Regions from separate parts of the Paraburkholderia sp. CHISQ3 genome, predicted to be linked through region 2. Evidence: predicted binding sites of a transcription regulator. Region 2 holds the regulator's gene; the other holds the start of a gene.
What was found. The regulator FliA, encoded in region 2, starts transcription of late flagellar genes. The targets are predictions, from matches to a motif close to CTAAAGTTTNNNNNNNNNNNGCCGNTA.

Region 1 (9,907 bases), on a different contig from region 2:
AAGCAGGTGACGCTCGAGCGTAACTACCGCTCGACACAACCGATCCTCGCCGCATCGAACGCGGTCATCGATCTCGCGGCCGAACGCTTCACGAAGAACCTGTGGACCGACAAGGCGTCCGCGCAGCGCCCACGTCTCGTCACCGTCGAGGACGAAGCGGCACAGGCCCGCTATGTGGTCGAGCAGGTGCTCGAAGCGCGCGAAGGCGGCATGACGCTGAAGGCCCAAGCCGTGCTGTTTCGTGCGGCCCATCACAGTGCAGCGCTCGAAATCGAACTGATGAGACGCAACATTCCGTTCGTGAAATTTGGCGGGCTGAAGTTTCTCGATGCAGTGCATGTGAAGGACATGCTGGCGGTGCTGCGCTGGGCGGAGAATCCGCGCGACCGGGTCGCGGGGTTTCGCGTGATGCAACTGCTGCCCGGGGTCGGGCCGGCTACTGCTGGGCGCGTGCTGGATCAGGTGGCTGCTCATGCGGGTGTACGCACGGCCGATGCGCTCGCGGCTTTCGCGCCACCAGCGCGTGCGTTCGAAGACTGGCAGCCGTTTGCCGCGCTGATGTCGACGGTATGCGGGCGCGAGTCGCCGTGGCCCGCCGAGTTCGAACTGATCCGGCGCTGGTACGAGCCGCATCTCGAACGCAATCACGAAGATGCGGCGATTCGTCATGCGGACGTGCTGCAAATGGAAAGCATCGCGGGCACATATCCATCGCGCGAGCGTTTCCTGACCGAGCTGACGCTTGATCCACCCGATGCCACGAGCGATGAATCCGGCGTGCCGCTACTCGACGAGGACTATCTGATCCTCTCGACGATCCATTCGGCGAAGGGTCAGGAATGGCGCAACGTGTTCGTACTGAACGGCGTGGACGGCTGCATTCCGTCGGATCTCGGCACCGGCAGCGAAGAAGAAATCGACGAGGAGCGGCGCCTGCTCTACGTGGCGATGACGCGCGCCAAGGAAGACCTGCATATCGTCGTGCCGCAGCGTTTTTATGTGCACAACCAGACGCATCTCGGCGACCGGCACGTCTGGGCGTCGCGAACGCGCTTCATTCCCGCGCATCTGATGTCGCACTTCGATGCCTATGCGTGGCCGCACGTCGCGCCGCCCGCGGCACCGACTGCGGCCGGGCTCGCGGCCGCGGCGCAGGCGAAGCTACAGATCGCGGCGAAGCTCCGCAAGATGTGGGAGTGAGGCGGTGCGCTCGGGCGTGTTCAGCGTGACGGCCGCTGCGTGCGCGTGGGCGGCGGCGTAAAGAAGTTGCGCAGCCACGCGGCGAGACGCGCGAATATATCGTAGGGTTCCTCGACGAAAATTTCCGGCTTGAGCAACCGCAGATACTCCATGATCTGCTGCGCTTCCTGCTTCTGGAACGAGCCGTGCGCGATGCCAAGTCGCAGCAGTCCGCGCAACTCGCCGAGCTTTTCGCGCGCCGCGCTGCCTACGCTTGCTTCACACGCGACCTTCGCCTCGTACACCCGCTGCCGCAGCGATTCAGCAAGCCGCCATGCGGGCGTCTGCATGGTTTCCTCGAGCGTTTGAATATCCTGCGCCGCCGATTTGATCTGCGTGGCGAGTGGATCGACCATTAACGCGTCGCCCTGCGCTTCCTCGACGATCGCTGCTGCCCAGCTACGGGCCTGCTTCGCGAGCTCTTCGGGGGTCCATTCGGTGCGCACGGCAAAGCCGAAACCGAATTCGGTTGCCTGCCGCATCAGGATCGCGACGACGTCCGGAAACTCCTTGCCGAGCGTGCGCTTGGCCCATGCGTACTGACCGCCCGCGAGCATGCGCTGCACCGCGTTTTCGGTCAGCGGCACCATGTTGTCGAGCAGCTTCGCCCGCAAAAAATCCTCAAACGACGGCGTTGCGAACTGTGGATCGAGCTTCAGCGACACGCGCAGAAACGCTTCGAAATCCTTGCGCAGCGACGCGATGGTTTCGTCCTTGAGTGTAAGGATGATCTGACCCATGTCTTATCCCGTGTGGTCGTCCGCGCGCGACACCGCTGGGAAGCTGTGGTCCGCTCTTTCCTCGGGAGCGAAGCGCAGCGATGCCGGTGCGGTGACATTCTGCTTCCCGCGCGGGTCTCGAAGGCGAGCGCGGGAACGCGAGTCCGGTGTGCGGACTACGACGGTATATCGGCGGGATGGTGGAAAACTTGAGCGCGCCTGGGCGCGTGCGGCCGGTTATCGAAGCACCACGCCTTGCCACAGGAAGAACACAGCGAGGCCGACTGCGATCGTCAGCAGCGGGCGGCGCGTGAGCGCACTGACGACGATCGCCGCGAGCGCACCGACCAGTTGCGGATTGCGCCACGTCAATTCGGCCTCGGTGCCGTGCGGCGAGACGGCCATCGGCACGATGATCGCGGTCAGCACGGTGACCGGCACGAAGCCGAGCGCGGTGCGCACGAGCGGCGGGAAAACGAGCCGGTCGCCGAGCAGGAAGACCGTTGCACGGATGAGCCAGGTGATCAGTGCCATGCCCAGAATCAGGATCACGTAGTTCATTGGCTGACCTCCGTAGTTTGCTGACCCAATGCGCTGCGACGCGACAGCAGCACGCCGACCACGACGCCTGCGAATACCGCGCCGAGCAAGCCGAGCTTGTACGGCCAACCCTGCCAGAAGAACGCGAGCGCACCCGACGTTGCCGCGGCGGCGACATAACGAATTGCGACGAGCTGCGGCACGACGATCGCGATGAAGGTTGCGACCATTGCGAAATCGAGGCCGAGCGACTGCAGGCCCGGAAACGCGGCGCCGAACAGCAGACCGGCGAGTGTCCAGATCTGCCAGTTGATATACATCGACAGGCCCGAGCCCAGGAAATAGTACGGGCCGACCGTCCCCGGCGGATGCAGCCGGTAGTGCGCCCAGGCGACGGCGAAGACCTCGTCGGTGAGCAGGCCGCCGAGGGTCCAGCGCCAGTGCATCGGCAGATGGGCGACGTGCGGAGCGAGCGTGGCGCTATACAGCATGTGGCGCAGATTCACGATCAGCGTCGTCGCCCAGACCACGGCGAAGCCCGCATGACCGGCGATCAGGCCGAGCGCGATGAACTGCGCCGAACCGGCGAATACGACGAGCGACATCAGTTGCCCGTGCCACAGATGCAGCGGGCCCGATGCGACCAGCGTGCCGAAGATCACGCCGAACGGCGCAGCGCCGACGAGCATCGGGACGGTATCGCGCGTACCGGCGGTGAATTCGCGAAAGCGGTGGGTTTGAGTCAATTGAGTCAATCTTTCCTCCTGTCCCAGCGAGCATAACGGTGCGGGACGCGGGTGCGCTTGTACGTTCTTGCGGTATGGGCGGTGTATGTGCGAGGTGCGCTGAGGGCCGGCGATGCGCCGTAGCGCCGGGGGGGAAGGCCGGTCGGTTCTGTTTCAGACGCCTTGCCAGCGTCCTGGCGGCACGCCGAACATGCGCCGGAAATGCCGCGTGAAATGGCTCTGATCGGTGAAGCCGCTGGCAGCCGCGACGTCGGCGACCGATGTGCCCGCCCGCAACGGCGCGAGCGAGCGTTGCAGACGAACCTGATTGCGCCAGGCGTGCGGCGGCAGACCCGTGGTCTGCGCGAAAAGACGCGCGGCGTGAAACGGCGACAGGCCCACGGCGTCGGCGAGTTGCGCGAGTGTCAGCGGAGCGGTGAGGTCGCCGGTGAGGCAGTCTTTCATCGTGGCGACGCGGTTGTCGTCGGAACCCGCCGATTGTGCAGCGGCCCGCGTGCGTCCGTAGCGCACGAGCAGCATCGACAGTGCGTCGAGCAACGCGGCTTCGGCGGCGAGCGGATCGGCGGCGTTTTCTTCGAGCAGATGATGGGCGCGCCGCAGCCGGTCGGCGAGGACCGGGTCGCGGATCACGCCGGGCTCGAACCACGGCAGCGGTTGTACGCGCCCGGCGATATCGGTGGCCAGATCGTGGATGAAATCGACCGGCACATACATCACGCGATAACGCCAGCCGGCCTCGACCGCACGCGCGCCGGTGTGCAGTTCGCCGGGATTGATGACCGGCACGCTGCCGGCCTCGGCGACATAGTGCGTGCCGCGATAGTCGTAGCACTCCGCGCCGGCCTCGATCACCGGGATCGTATAGGCGTCGTGCCAGTGCGGCGTGAACGCGTGATCGCGATATTCGGCGGTGACGAGATCCGCGCCGGGCAGAAGCGGCGTGCGCCAGTAGTGGGCGGAATCGCGGAAACGGGTGACGGTCATGATGGCAATCCGGCTTGGCCTGCCAGTTTAGCGCGGGTTTTAGCGCGGCTGCGTGGCCGCATGACAGGGCAGTGCCTACTTCATCGGGATCGTCGTGCCCGCCGGCAGCGGCACGGCCGTGACGCTGTTCTTCGCACTGCCGGTCGCGATCCGGTCGCTATAGGTCAGATACACGAGCGTATTGCGTTTCGCATCGACGACGCGCACGACGTGCAGCGTCTTGAACACGAACGACATGCGCTCGGTGAACACATCGTCCTGCTGCTTGAGCGATCCGTTGAAATGGATCGCGCCGATCTGGCGGCAGGCAATCGACGCTTCGGTCGGGTCTTCGGCAAGGCCGAGCGAGCCCTTGATACCACCAGTGCGCGCCCGCGACACATAGCACGTCACGCCACCGACGAGCGGATCGTCGTACGCCTCGACAACGACACGGTCGGAGCCTGTGAGACGGAAGTTGGTGTTGACGCTCGCGACTTCCTCGCCGTGGGCGTACGGCATCAGCAGCGCTGCGCAGGCGGCGAGCGGGATGATCGAGAGGATGGATTTCATGGGAAGGGCGGGTTGCCGGTTGGGAAAGCCGTCATCCTATACCAGCGGTATGGCGGGCGATCCGCATGAGCCACCAAAAACAAAGGCCGCTATGGCTAGCGGCCTTTCAGAATCTTGGCTCCTCGACCTGGGCTCGAACCAGGGACCTACGGATTAACAGTCCGGCGCTCTACCAACTGAGCTATCGAGGAACAGCAATACAACGCTTCACGATATAGACACAAAAAAGCCCGTTCTGATTAACGGGCCTTTGCAATTCTTGGCTCCCCGACCTGGGCTCGAACCAGGGACCTACGGATTAACAGTCCGGCGCTCTACCAACTGAGCTATCGGGGAACAACAACAGCGAAGAAGCGAAATTGTAGGGGGCGCTACAGGACCTGTCAATACCCAAGGCATTCCGGGGCACAGACGCTCGGCGCTACCACGCCTGTGAGACAGGCGACGCTTAGCGCTCGAGAAGCGCCAGCTTGTCCTTCACATCCTTGAATTCGTCGGCTTCGGGCAGCGGCAGCTTGGTCTTCGTAATGCTGGGCCAGCCCTTCGCGAGCTCCGCGTTCAGTGCGGTGAAGTCCTGCTGGTCGCCAGGGACGTCTTCTTCCGCGTAGATCGCGTTCACCGGACATTCGGCGACGCACACGGCACAGTCGATGCACTCGTCGGGATCGATCGCGAGAAAGTTGGGACCTTCGCGAAAGCAGTCCACCGGGCACACGTCGACGCAGTCGGTATAGCGGCATTTAATGCAGCTTTCGGTCACAACGTGGGTCATTCAGGCAACTCCTGCATGCAATATCGGGGCGGCAAAACGGGGGCCGAAATGCCAAAGGCGCTATTGTAACGTAACCCGAAATCCCGTATCACGCATTGGCCCGGGGGTTTTATACCGATTGGTGATTAGTTTATGGGTGGCCGCCGTGCACCTGGCGGCTACACCGTCCGCGCAGCCGCATTCGGGTAACATGGGGCGATTGGCGCGCGAGAGGCGGGCCGCAACGAACAGGTCTCTTCAAGGACTGCCGGCATCAGCCGACCGGTGTGCACACCATGATCATTACCTCGCTGCTCGATACCGATCTCTACAAGTTCACGATGATGCAGGTCGTCCTGCATCATTTTCCTGCCGCCAGCGTCGAATACCGTTTTCGCTGCCGCACGAAAAACGTCGATCTCGTGCCGTATGTCGCCGAGATCCGCGAAGAAGTGCGCAAGCTCTGCGAACTGCGCTTTACCGGCGACGAACTCGACTACCTGCGCCGGATGCGCTTCATCAAGGGCGATTTCGTCGAATTCCTTGCGCTGTTTCATCTGAACGAAAAGTACATCTCGATCTCGCCGTCGCCGAAGAACAACGGCGAGATCGACATCGAGATCAAGGGGCCGTGGCTGCATACGATCCTCTTCGAGATCCCGGTGCTCGCGATCGTCAACGAGGTTTATTTCCGTAACACGCAGCAGCATCCCGATTACAGCGAAGGCCGCGAACGTCTGCGCGAGAAGATCAAGCTGCTTGGCGCGCGACCCGAATTCGCCGATTGCAAGATCGCCGATTACGGCACGCGCCGGCGCTTCTCGAAGCAGTGGCACGAAGAGGTGGCGCTCACGCTGAAAGAGGGGCTCGGCGAGCAGTTTGCCGGCACCAGCAACGTGTTCTATGCGATGAAGCACGGCCTTACGCCGCTCGGCACGATGGCGCATGAGTATCTGCAGGCTTGCCAGGCGCTCGGCCCGCGGTTGCGCGATTCGCAGATCTACGGCTTCGAAATGTGGGCGAAAGAGTATCGCGGCGACCTCGGTATCGCGCTGTCCGATGTGTACGGGATGCAGGCGTTCCTGCGCGACTTCGATATGTATTTCTGCAAGCTCTTCGATGGCGCGCGCCACGACTCCGGCGATCCGTTCGACTGGGGCGAGCGGCTGCTCAAGCACTACGAAGACAATCGCTGCGATCCGCGCACGAAGGTACTGGTGTTCTCCGACGCGCTCGATATCCCGAAGGTTCTGCAGCTCTACGAACGGTTTCGCAACCGCTGCAAGCTCGCGTTCGGTGTCGGCACCAACCTCACCAACGACCTCGGCTACAACCCGTTGCAGATCGTCATCAAGATGGTCCGTTGCAATGGCCAGCCGGTCGCGAAGCTGTCCGATTCGCCGGGCAAGAACATGTGCGACGACAAGGCGTATCTCGCGTATCTGCGTCAGGTGTTCGGGATTGCAGCGCCGGCCGAAGAAGCGGAGCAATAGCGCACGCGATCGCGCGATCGTGCATTTGCGCAACGCGCCGCCGGTATAATTTTCGCGTGACGGAACCTGCTTATACCGCCATCGAACGAGGACTTCCCATGGACACATCGACTGCCCGCCGTAACATTCTTGCGCGCATCCGCGCGGCGCAGGGGCGCGAAGGCGAGCCGTCCGATGCCGAACGCGAAGCCGCCGACGACTATCTGACGCGTCATCCCGAAGGCCCGCGTCCAGAGTTGCCCGGTGACCTGATCGAGCGTTTCATCGTCGAAGCACGCAAGATGGCCACCACGGTCGATACCGTCGACACCATGAACGATGTGCCCGCCGCCGTACAACGTTATCTCGTCGAGCACGACCTGCCGGTGCAGGCCATCGCGTGGCAGACTCTGCAGGACCTCGCCTGGGCCGACGCGGGCATCGAGGTCGAATTCCGCAAACCGCAGGATGCCGACAAGGTCGGCATCACCGGCTGTTTCTGCGCGACGGCGGAGACCGGCACGCTGGTGCTGTTGTCGGGGCCGCAAACTTATGCATCCGCGGGACTGCTGCCCGAGACGCATGTTGCGATCGTGCCGGCTTCGCGCATCGTGGCAGGACACGAGGAAGCGTTCGGCCTGATTCGCAGCGAACGCGGCGAACTGCCGCGCGCGGTCAATTTCGTCTCGGGGCCGTCGCGTACCGGCGATATCGAGCAGACCATCGTGCTCGGTGCGCATGGTCCGTATCGCGTCCATGCGATCGTCGTGCGCGGCGCGTGAGCCGAGTTTTCAGCGTCTTCCGTTTTTTCGCCGTAGCCGGACGCTACCTGCTGCGAGCGACCTTTCAACCCGACAGGATGTACCTATGAAACGACATGCCGTCCTGGCATGCCTCGCGTTCGCCGCCGCATGCGCGGGGTGGCCGCAACTGGCCGCCGCTGCGACGCTCGATGGCGCGACGCTGTCCGCATGGTGGGCTGCACCGTTCGCCGGCATGCTGCTATCGATCGCGATCTTTCCGCTCGTTGCGCCGGCGCTCTGGCATCACCATTTCGGCAAGGTATCGGCGGCGTGGGCCGTGGTGTTCCTCGTGCCGTTCGCTTTTGTCTTTGGTACGGGCACGGCATTCGGTTCGCTCGTGCACGCGTTGCTTGAGGAATACGTTCCGTTCATCGTGCTGCTCACCGCGCTGTACACGGTGGCCGGCGGTATCTGCGTGCGTGGCAACCTGCGCGGCACACCGCGGTTGAACACGACGATCCTCGTGCTCGGCACCGTGCTCGCGAGCATCATGGGGACGACCGGCGCAGCCATGCTGCTGATCCGTCCGCTCCTGCGCGCGAACGACAATCGCAAACACGTCGTGCATGTCGTCGTGTTCTTTATCTTTCTGGTGGCGAATGCGGGAGGCTCGCTGTCACCACTCGGCGATCCGCCGTTGTTCCTCGGTTTCCTGAATGGCGTGGGTTTCTTCTGGACCACGCAGCACCTTGCACTGCCGATGCTCTTTGTTTGCGTCGTGCTGCTCGCAGTGTTCTACGTGATCGATTCATACTATTTCCATCGCGGCGAGGAACAACGTCCGGCCGCGCTCGATCCGACGCCCGATGCGCCAAAGCTCGCCATTGACGGCAAGATCAACTTCGTGCTGCTCGTTGCGGTGATCGCGCTCGTGTTGATGAGCGGTCTGTGGAAGCCCGGCATCGAGTTCGATGTGTTCGGCACGCACGTCGCGTTGCAAAACGCGCTGCGCGACGCGGCGCTGATTGTCGTCACGCTGGTCTCGCTTGCCGTGACGCCGCGCGCGGCACGCACCGGTAACGACTTCAACTGGGCGCCGATCGAAGAGGTCGCGAAACTGTTCGCGGCGATCTTCGTGACGATCGCACCGGTGATCACGATCCTGCGCGCGGGCGAGGCCGGCGCGTTCGCAGGCATCGTCCATCTCGTCAACGACGTGTCCGGCGCGCCGCGCGACGCGATGTATTTCTGGGCGACGGGGATCCTGTCGTCGTTTCTCGACAACGCGCCGACTTACCTGGTGTTCTTCAACCTCGCGGGCGGCGACGCGCAGACGTTGATGACCACGGGCGCCACGACGCTCGCGGCGATTTCCGCGGGCGCTGTGTTCATGGGTGCGAACAGCTATATCGGCAATGCGCCAAACTTCATGGTGAAGGCGATTGCCGAATCACGCGGCGTGCGGATGCCGGGTTTTTTCGGCTATCTTGCATGGTCAGGGGCGATATTGATTCCGGTGTTTCTCGTTACCGGCTGGCTGTTTTTCTGAATTCGGTTGATAGCGTGTGCGCGTGCCCACAGGTGGCCATGTGCGGCGCAGTTTCTGGAGCGATGTAATGCAGAAGATTCTGGTTGCGCGTCCGATTTTTCCGGATGTGATCGAGCGGCTCAAACAGTATTTCGACGTCGACTGGAACAACGGCGATGTTCTTGGCGCAGATGAATTTACGCGGCGGCTCGCGGACTGCGACGGCGCCCTGACGGCTGGCGACCCGGTCGGAGCGGCCGTGCTGGCCGCGGCACCGCGTCTGCGAGTGGTGTCGAACATGGCGGTCGGTTACAACAACTTCGACATGAACGCGTTCAATGCGGCGAACGTGCTCGGCACGAACACGCCGGACGTGCTGAACGAATCGACTGCCGATTTCGGCTGGGCACTGATGATGGCGACCGCGCGCCGCATCGCGGAGGCGGAGCACTGGCTGCGTGCAGGCCACTGGCAGAAGTGGGCCTATGACGGTTTTCTCGGCACGGACGTGTATGGCGCGACGCTCGGCGTTATCGGCATGGGACGCATCGGCCAGGCGCTTGCGCGCCGCGCGCGCGGCTTCAACATGCGCGTGATCTATCACAACCGTTCGCGCGTTGCGCCGGCCATCGA
Region 2 (9,907 bases):
GATCATGGCCATGATAAATAGACTGCCGACCATCCCTATCTTGGCCTTCTCACCGGGTGAACCCATGAATGCGGCTATTTCCCCGCCAAAGACAATGAAGCCCGCCAGGCTGTGCAGGATGATGCCGATTACTCTTCGAAAGACATTCATGCGTCAGCGCGATGAAAATAGGCCGTGGCAGCGGGACGATAGAGAAAAAAGCTAAAGATCGCGAGTAAGACCACTCCGGGAATCAGCAGCCCCTTGAATGGCGTGGAGATACCCGACACCACGAGTCCAATCGCCGCTACTGCAACGTAGAGTGTGCGTGACCACGCATGTCCCTTTAGCACGCCAATGCCGGCAACGATGTTAAACAGCGCGGAGACGCATCCAACTGCCAGCGTCGCCCACACCGGCAGCAAACTGCGACTGAGCATTTCGACAGCGAGGGGATTACGCAGCGATAGTGGCAATTCGACAAGAGAGATCGCGCTGGTAACGATCATGAACCACCCGAGAATGCCTAGTGAAATTGGTCTTTTCATGGTTTCTTTTTGTCACTTCAGGTTTGTACGATCCGCGGACGGACGCCAATGCGTAAAGTATGACATGGAGTCCTGGAATAAACGATCTTGTGACGCATTCACGGCCGGTAACTGTGCTTAAAAGGCAGGCTTGAATCGCATTTAAATAACGATACTGGTTTCACCTCACTCCGTCGGCGGGTTCATTCCTTGTGTCGGCGGTGCCTCGACGAATGATCACTTCGCGACGGAGCCCGATTCCAGCGCGGCATGGTCAGTCCGGTCTGTCTGGCTAACGGCAGAGCGCGCGCCGGACGAAACAGCCGTCGTTACATACAAGCACGTGTGGTTTTCCTCGGCATCTGCTGTCTGATCCTGGCATGAACACTACGGCCGCGCTTTTACCGTTTACCAGGCAGCCGCTGGTCGGCCATTCATTGCCCCCTGTCGACACGGATACGACCGCGACCGTTGCTAGCGGTCCGGCCGATACGCTGTAAAACTAGCGCGTCGAAAACACCGAAATCCCCCCGTTGGGAAATCCCGCCGCACCTGGTTGAAACGGCACATACACTTGCCCAAGCGTGCTGTCGATGGCGACAGAGTGCGCCCCGGTGCCCACCGGAATCTTGACGAGCAACCGCCGTGACGCGCCATCGATTACGGCCATCTGCGGGCTAAATCCTGACGCTGCAGCGATGCCGCTCGTGACGTAGTGTCGAGCCGGCAGGAAATAGCGGTTGGAAGCCGGATCGTAACCAACCTGGTCCACCCCGCCAAACGGCAGGCTGGCTTGAATCGCGCCACTCGTACGATCGAGGATCAACGTGATGAGCGGGTCTCCGGCCGGCGGATCGCATCCAACAAGCACGTCATTATTCGGACCAAGCACGATGCCCGCCGGTGCGCATTTCCCTAGCGGAAACGACTTGCTGACAGAAGGATTTCCCGCCACCGCGGAGCTGGCCGTGATGACGTCAAGCTCGCCTTCGGGATTGGCGGCAGTTCCGTCGTTGTTGATCAAAAAACTCTTCGAGGCAGGATCATAGGCGCACGCTTCGAGCCCGGACGAACCGTTGAAAGAGAGCTTTGTCACCACCGTTTGTGTCAGCGTCGAAATTAACGTGACGAATGGCGGCGAGTCTCCGGGGTTCGCAAACATCGCGAGATGATCGTCGGGATCGTAGCAGCCCTCATCGACGCGCGATCCGGAATTGCTGATGACGATTGTGTTGACCGTCTTCTGCGCAGCCGTATCGATTACCTTGACCGAGTCCACGTCGCCGACATAGATCGTGTTCGTACCGGTGATACCTACGATTCCGTCGGGACCGGATTCGTTTGTCGTGGCACCGGCACCGATGAACGGCCCCACGATCTGCGCGAGCAACGTGTTCGATTGAGTGTCCACGACATCGACTGCCTTGTTATTGCGGTCGGAGAGAAAGTACTTGCCGGCCTCGACGTAGCCAATGTCAAAACTGAATGGTGGACTCGAAGCATTGGGCACGGCGATGTTTGTGAGCAGCTTCGGCGGTATCGGTGCGCTAATGTCGTCTCCACCTCCGCAGCCGGTCAATGCAGTCACGGCGAGCAACATCAAAGTTGCCAGGCGCTTTTCCATGTCTTCGTCTCCATTTCGTTTATTGGTCTGACCGTCGGTCCATGGAGCGGCGTGAGTCTTCAAGCTTCTTGCGCTCTCGATCGGCGACTGGCAAAAAACGATTCCTTAAGAAACCTTAAGAAATCGCCATCTGATCCGCTTTACGGCTCACACAATGGCGGTGCGATGGAGAATCGAAAAGTAAAACTTATTTATGGTCCGCATTGCGTTAACGCTATACGTGTAATGAAATTGAATTTTCCATAGACGTACGACGCGCAATTTCGCACTGCGTGTTTTAGCTACTCTGTGTGACGTCGCAGAGTGCAGTGCGCAGGAGAGTAGATCAGGAAGATTGATGTGACTGACTACTGCCTGTCGACGTAGAAACGTTCGAAGGCAGCATATCGAGTACTAACCTGTACGACAGACTATTGATTGACGAGCCATTCGCCAGGCGCGGGAACACCTGTTTATTGCACGACGACGCGACTTAACCGCCCCTCACCCCGCCTCCGCATTCGCCCACGCCATCTCCCGCAAGCGCGTCCGCAACCGCGCAACCGCCTGGCTATGCAACTGACACACCCGCGACTCGCTCACCTCCATCACCGCCCCAATCTCGCGCAGATTCATCCCGCGCTCGTAGTAAAGCGACATCAGCAGCTTCTCGCGTTCGGGCAACCGATCGATCGCCTCAATCAGCGCCGTACGCAAACTATCGTCAAGCAACGCCGACAACGGATCCGAATGATCGACGCAATAGCGATCGAGAAACGGCTCATCCTCAGCGGACCGATCGAAGTCTTCGTAGTAAATCAGCTGGCTACCGTGCAGGTCCTGCAGCATCGACTGGTATTCGTCGAGCGGCATGTTCAGATGATCGGCGATCTCCGCTTCGCTGGCCGAGTGTCCGAGACGTTGCTCGACCCGATGCACCGCCGCCTCGACTTCGCGCGACGTGCGGCGCAGGCTGCGCGGCAGCCAGTCGTTGCTGCGCAGCTCGTCGAGCATCGCGCCGCGAATCCGCTGGCTCGCGTAGGTTTCGAACTGCGCGCCCTGATCTTCCTTGTAACGACTCGCCGCATCGAGCAAGCCGATCATGCCGGCCTGGATCAGATCGTCGAGATCGACGCTCGCCGGCATCCTGGCCACGAGCTGCAGACCGAGCCGCCTGACGAGCGGCGCGTATTTGGTCAGGACGTCGGCCTGGGAGATCTTTCCCTGCGCGTTGTACATCGTGCTCCCCTTGTCCGTGGCGCCTTCAGGCGTGCTGCGCGGACGGTTGGTCGGCGTGTTGCGCCGCTGTTACGGTCGCGCTCGCCGGCCACGGCGCGCGCGACGACATCGCTGGCCGCATCGGCCAGTACTGCAATTGCGCGGCGAGGTGCCGGTAGCCGCGCGCCGCCGGTGTCGACGGGAACGCATCGACCACACAGCGCGACAGTTCGAGCGCCCGCACGATCCGCACATCGGCGGCGATGCAGCCGGCCGCCTCCAGCGCCACCGACAGATAACGCCCCGCCACCCCCGCGAGGTTGTCGAACGCGGTGCGCGCATCGTCGATGCTTTGCACGTGATTCACTACCACACGAAACTGCGCGATCGCATGCGCGTAGTGCAGCCGCTTCAGGCACGCATAGGTCTCGGTGATCGACTGCGCGGCGACCCGCATCACAATCATCACGTCGTGCGCCTGCAGCGCCAGCGCCGACAACGCGCCCTCGCGACCGAGCTGCGCATCGATCAGCACGATGTCGGCGCAACCGTCGACCATCGCGGCAAGCTGCGACGGCGTGCAGCCCTCGCGATTCGCCCGCGACGCAGCCAGCACGCCAAAGCCCAGCGGATGCCGCAATACCGCGCGCTCGAGCGGCAGTTCGCCGCGTGCAACTTCGATGAAACTGCCCGTGCAGCGCACCCCGCCGAGCGTCGAGCTGATCGAGCCCTCGCCGGAACACTCGTCGATCACGAGCACATCCTTGCCCTGCTCGGCGAGTGCCGTTGCGAGGTTGAGGACCGTTGTCGTCGCCCCCGCCCGCGGCGAACCGCCAGTCACTGAAATCACGCGCGCGCGACCACCGGCGAGCAGCCTGCGTAGCCCTTCCGCCTGATCGGGCACACGTTTATCCAAAGCGGACCTCGTGCATATCGGCCGTCGAACGCGCCGACAGCGCTGACAGCAGCGGCGGAATGTCGTCGTCCTGCGGCACGAAAGGCGAGCTGTCGCGCGGAATGCAGAACGCGCTCTTGATCAGGAATTTCTTCGTCGCAACGTAGAGGTTCTCCGGCACCTTCTGTCCGGTCGACACGTAATGCACGGGCAAGCGGTAACGGATCACCGTATCGAGCGTGCTGCCCAGGTTGGTCGCTTCGTCGAGCTTGGTCAGGATGCAACCGGCGAGCGGCTGCTGGTCCGGCGCACGCTGATACGCCTGCACGACTTCGTTCAGCGTGTCGCCATGACAGGTCGCGTTCAGCAGCAACAGACGCTGCACCGTCTGACCGGCGCGGCACAGCATCGCGATCTGGTCAGCCACCTGCCGGTCGCGCTGGCTCATGCCGATCGTGTCGATCAGCACGATGTGTTTGTTGCGCAGCTCGGACAGCGCGAGTTGCAGATCGGCGCTGTCCTTCACCGCGTGCACGGACACGCCGAGAATCTTCCCGAAAATGCGCAGTTGCTCGTGACCGCCGATCCGGTAGCTGTCGGTGGTGAGCAGCGCGACCTTGCTCGCGCCGAAGCGCATCACGCAGCGTGCGGCGAGCTTTGCGGTCGTCGTTGTCTTGCCGACTCCCGTCGGTCCCATCAGCGCGAACACGCCGCCGCGCTCCATCAGCTCGTCTTCGTTTTCCATCACCGGCAGGTTCGTCGCGAGTACCGAGCGGACCCAGTTCATGCCGGCTTCCATGCCGTCGGTCTCCGGCATGTTGTCGATCATCATCTGCACGAGCTGTGCCGAGAAGCCGGCGGCGAACAGGTGTTTGGTCAACGCGGCGTGTGTCGGTCCGCGGCGCTGGCGGTCCGCCCACAGCAGGCCGGTGAAGTGCTCTTCCATCATCCCGCGCATCGACGCGAGTTCGTGCATCACGGTGTCGTTGACGATCTGCTCGACGCGCTGGTTGATCGCTTCGGTCATCGATGCCGCAGTGCCGGCGGAAAACGCGGTCGACGCAGTGGATGCAATCGATGCAGAAGATGGAGCCGGCGGGTTCGGCATACGGCGCGCTTCGTCAGCGGCCGCTGTGGCCGCTGTGGTCGGTATGCCTGCCCGTTGCGCAGCGCGGCGCGCGGCTAGCTGAGCGCCTTCACGAGCCCATTCCGGTGTCTCGGCACGCGATGTTTCGGTAGGCGTTTGCAGTTCGCCCGGTGTGCCCAGGCCCTTCGCCATCGCAACAGCCGGCGTCATCGCGCCATGCTCGGCCTGAACCGCGACTTTACGTGCGTGATCGATAAGCCAGGGGTTCGATTCCGCGAGCGTGCGCGGCGCGGCAGCGGCGTCTTTGCTACGCGTAGCTTCAGCACGAGCAGCCGGTGCTCGTATTGCAGTGACGGGCTGGGCGTCGGCATGGTCGTTCGACATACGCTCGGTGCCCGCTTCGGGACTCGCGCCGAATACCGACGAGAACACATCCGGCATGCCGCTCGCGTACGGATTCGCCAATGCGGCGCCCGGTGTTGCGCTCGAGGTCACAGCCGCACGCGGTGCCGTCACTGCGGCGGCAGCCGGTGCCGCAGCACCAGGCTTGATCGAAGCCAGCTCGCTGTCGGCCAGCGCGACGATCTCGACGGTGCCGTCGTCGACCGTGCGGTTCGACAGCACGACGGCGTCCGGACCCAGCGCCTCGCGCACGAGACGCAGCGCGTCGCGGGTGGTGGCGCCGATAAATTTTCGGATGTTCAAGCTGGACTCCCGGCGAGATGAACGGAGCGGCCACGTACCCTCACATACCGCTTCCCATGACAACGATTATTGCCAAAGGTGTCGAGTGACGATCGATGGATAAGGAAGGGGAAAGGCGGGCAATTCGACTGATCGGCGGCGGTAGCGGCAGCAGTGCCGCCGCCGTGGTCAGTCTCGCTCAGCCGTGCGCGCCGATCAGGTTGACGACCTTGATGGTCCGGGTGTCGGGCACTTCCGCATACGACAGCACTTTCAGTTGCGGCAGGCTGCGACGCAGGAAACGCGCGAGCATCGCGCGCAACGAATGCTGGACGAGCAGCACCGGCGCGAGCCCGAGGTTCTGCTGGCGCGTCATCGCCTTCTGCGTTTCGGTGAGCAGCGTGTGGGCGAGGCCCGGTTCGAGGCCGGGGTTCGCACCGGTCGCGAGCGCCTGCGACAGCACCCGTTCGAGATTCGAATCGAGGCCCATCACCTGCATGTCGCCGCTGCCCGGGAACCACTGCTGCGTAATCGCTCGGCCAAGCGCGAGCCGCACGACGGCAGTGAGATCGTGGGCATCGGGCATCTTCGCTGCGTGCTCGGCGAGCGCTTCGAGGATCGTGCGCATGTCGCGGATCGGCACGCCCTCTTCCAGCAGGCTTTGCAGCACCTTCTGCAGCGTGGTCAGCGAGATCGTCTTCGGCACGAGGTCTTCGACGAGCGACGGCGTGTCCTTCGACATCCGCTCGATCAGCACCTGCACTTCCTGCCGACCCAGCAGTTCGGACGCGTGCGTGACAACGAGGTGATTCAGATGCGTCGCGACGACAGTGCTCGAATCGACGACCGTATAGCCGTACACCTGCGCCTGTTCGCGCATGTTCGTATCGATCCAGATGGCTGGCAGGCCGAACGCCGGGTCTTGCGTCGGTGTGCCCGGCAGCGCCGCGGTGACCTGGCCTGGATTGATCGCGAGCCACTGGCCCGGATACGCCTCGCCGATGCCGACCTCGACGCCCTTCAACGCAATCCGGTAGCCGTTCGGGCGCAGTTCCAGGTTGTCGCGAATGTGAATCACGGGCGGCAGGAAGCCGATTTCCTGCGCGAATTTCTTGCGGATGCTCTTGATCCGCTTGAGCAGTTCGCCGTCGGAGTTCTTGTCGACGAGCGGGATCAGCCGGTAGCCCACTTCGAGACCGAGCGTGTCGATCAGCGTCACGTCTTCCCAGCTCGCTTCGCTGTTCTCGACCGGCGTCATCGCGGCCGGTATGACATCGACCAGTGCCGACGCGCCCTTGCGGTCCGCCGCGCGCTTGCTCATCACGCGGCCGAGCTGGATCGCGCCGCCGCCGAGCAGCAGGAACGCGAAGTGCGGCATGCCGGGAATCAGCCCCATCAGCACGAGAATGCTGCCGGTGATCATCAGCACGCGCGGGTTCGTGAACAGCTGGCCGGTGAGCTGCGTGCCGATGTCTTCGTTGGTCGCGACGCGTGACACGATTACGCCGGCCGCCGTCGAAATGACCAGCGACGGAATCTGCGCGACAAGGCCATCGCCGATCGTGAGCAGCGTATAGGTCTTGCCCGCCGAAGCGAAGTCCATGCCGTGCTGCGCCATCCCGACGATCAACCCGCCGAGAATATTGATCACCATGATCAGCAGCCCGGCGATCGCATCGCCGCGCACGAACTTGCTCGCTCCATCCATCGAGCCGTAGAACTCGGCTTCCTGCGCGACTTCGAGGCGTCGCTTCCTGGCCTGTTCTTCGTTGACGAGACCGGCGTTGAGGTCGGCGTCGATGGCCATCTGCTTGCCAGGCATCGCATCGAGCGTGAAGCGCGCCGACACTTCGGCGATGCGGCCCGCACCCTTCGTGATCACCATGAAGTTGATCACCATCAGGATGATGAACACGACAATGCCGACCGCGAAATTGCCGCCCACGAGGAAATGTCCGAACGCCTCGATCACCTGCCCGGCTGCATCTGGACCGGTGTGACCTTCGAGCAGCACGACGCGTGTCGATGCGACGTTCAGCGACAGGCGCAGCAGCGTCGAGAACAGCAGCACGCTCGGGAACGCGGCGAAATCGAGCGGCTTCATCGTGTACATGCTGACGAGCAGCACCATCACCGACAGCGCGATGTTGAACGTGAACAGCAAGTCGAGCAGGAACGGCGGCAACGGCAGGATCATCATGCCGAGGATCATGCAGATCAGCACCGGCCCGGCTAGCGCCCGCAGGTTGGTGCCGGCCAGCACGTCGGGCCGTCGCGAGAGGAAACCGGCGCGCGTGTTCATGCGCGGCCTCCGCGTCGGGTTTCGTCTTCTTTTGCGAGCGCTTCGGCGGCTTCTTCAGCGGCTTCATCGTCGGAGATGGCGCCCTTGTCGAGTTCGGCGGGCACGTCGAAGCTCGTGGGCACCGTCGGTGCAATACCGCCTTCGGTATTGAAGCGACGCAACTGATAGACCCACGCGAGCACTTCGGCGACCGCGCCGTACAGCGCGCCCGGAATCTCGCGGTTCAGATCGACGTTGTGATAAAGCGCCCGCGCGAGCGGCGGCGCTTCGAGCAACGGTACGTTGTGTTCGGCGGCGATCTCGCGGATACGCAACGCGACGAGATTCACGCCCTTCGCCACCACTTTCGGTGCGCGCATCTCGCCGTCGGTGTATTTCAGCGCGACCGCGAAGTGCGTCGGGTTCGTCACGACAACATCGGCCTTCGGCACCTCGGACATCATCCGGCGGCGTGCCAGCGCGCGCGCCTGCGAACGGATGCGCCCCTTCACCAGCGGGTCGCCTTCGTTCTCGCGGTGTTCGCGCTTCACTTCATCCTTGCTCATGCGGAGTTTCTTCTGGAACTGCCAGAGTTGATACGGCACGTCGAGCGCGGCCACGAGCAACATGCCCGCGACCGTCATGGCGCAGCACACGGCGATCAGGTGGCCCGCGTTGGCGAGCGCGACATCGAGCGGCTGCGTACAGAGCGCGATTATCTCGTCGCGCCGCTGCCAGACCGCTATGCCGCCCACCAGTCCCACCACCAGCGTCTTCGCAAGCGACAACCCAAGCTGGATCGGACCGTTGATCGAGAAAATGCGACCGAGGCCGGTGAGCGGATTCAGCCGGCCGAAGTTCGGTTCGAGCGATTTGCTCGAGATCAGCCAGCCGCCCAGCGCCATCGGTGCGAACAATGCGGCGGCACCGGTCAGTCCGAGCACGGGCGCAAGCGCATAGAGACCCTCGCGGCCTGCGACGGCCGCGCCGCTCATCATCTGGTGCGAATCGAAGACAGCCGTGTGATCGAACGTGAATGAGGTGCGCAGCATCGCGCGCAGATGCGTGGCGATCGGCCCGGCCATGCCCCACACGCCAAAGAAGCCCGCCGAGAGCAGCGCAAACGAAGCCAGCTCACGCGAGCGCGCGACCTGCCCTTCCTCGCGGGCCTTGTCGACCCGCCGGGGAGTGGCTGCTTCGGTTTTTTCGAGGTCGCTGTCCTCTGCCACCAGGCTCTCCAGACGAGACGGCACGATGCCGTTTTCCAGTGACAGCGATTATTCCCGCAGACGGCAAGGCGCCATCGGCGGATAAGGACGGGGAAACGGGGGTATTTCGGGGGATGGGGAAGCGGCGCGCCGCCCCGGGCATGTCGTCGCCCGGGTCAGCGCGCCGTCGTGCTCTTAAAACGCGACGTACGGCGCCGCGCCGCCGGTCGCCCGGCGATCCATACCGAAGAAGATCGTGCGGCCGTAGAAGAACGGCAAACCGAGATCGAGCTGGCCCAGGCCGCCGGCAGCAGCGAGATCGTTGAACGCGTAGTTGCTGGTGTTACCGAACAGCGTCGCTGCGCTCGTGACGTTCATCGTGACCGTCCCGACCGTGCCGTTCACACCGACCAGGGTCGCGGTGC

Region 1: the regulator FliA is predicted to act here: its motif matches at 2,146-2,172, upstream of M0D65_RS04630 (DUF4088 family protein).

The regions. Positions count from the first base shown of each region.
Region 1 covers NZ_JALPRG010000002.1:198,300-208,206, reverse strand. The annotation lists gene M0D65_RS04635 (ATP-dependent helicase) at 1-1,200, shown strand, start outside; gene M0D65_RS04630 (DUF4088 family protein) at 1,221-1,979, opposite strand; gene M0D65_RS04625 (AzlD domain-containing protein) at 2,196-2,519, opposite strand; gene M0D65_RS04620 (AzlC family ABC transporter permease) at 2,516-3,187, opposite strand; gene M0D65_RS04615 (AraC family transcriptional regulator) at 3,398-4,228, opposite strand; gene M0D65_RS04610 (CreA family protein) at 4,304-4,729, opposite strand; tRNA gene M0D65_RS04605 (tRNA-Asn) at 4,896-4,971, opposite strand; tRNA gene M0D65_RS04600 (tRNA-Asn) at 5,041-5,116, opposite strand; gene fdxA (ferredoxin FdxA) at 5,229-5,552, opposite strand; gene pncB (nicotinate phosphoribosyltransferase) at 5,828-7,024, shown strand; gene M0D65_RS04585 (lactate utilization protein C) at 7,123-7,785, shown strand; gene M0D65_RS04580 (sodium:proton antiporter) at 7,871-9,295, shown strand; gene M0D65_RS04575 (D-glycerate dehydrogenase) at 9,363-9,907, shown strand, end outside.
Region 2 covers NZ_JALPRG010000011.1:230,559-240,465, reverse strand. The annotation lists gene M0D65_RS25045 (hypothetical protein) at 1-150, opposite strand, end outside; gene M0D65_RS25040 (hypothetical protein) at 147-488, opposite strand; gene M0D65_RS25035 (hypothetical protein) at 1,009-2,130, opposite strand; gene M0D65_RS25030 (RNA polymerase sigma factor FliA) at 2,614-3,348, opposite strand; gene M0D65_RS25025 (MinD/ParA family protein) at 3,374-4,243, opposite strand; gene flhF (flagellar biosynthesis protein FlhF) at 4,236-6,014, opposite strand; gene flhA (flagellar biosynthesis protein FlhA) at 6,193-8,295, opposite strand; gene flhB (flagellar biosynthesis protein FlhB) at 8,292-9,503, opposite strand; gene M0D65_RS25005 (DUF3443 domain-containing protein) at 9,678-9,907, opposite strand, start outside.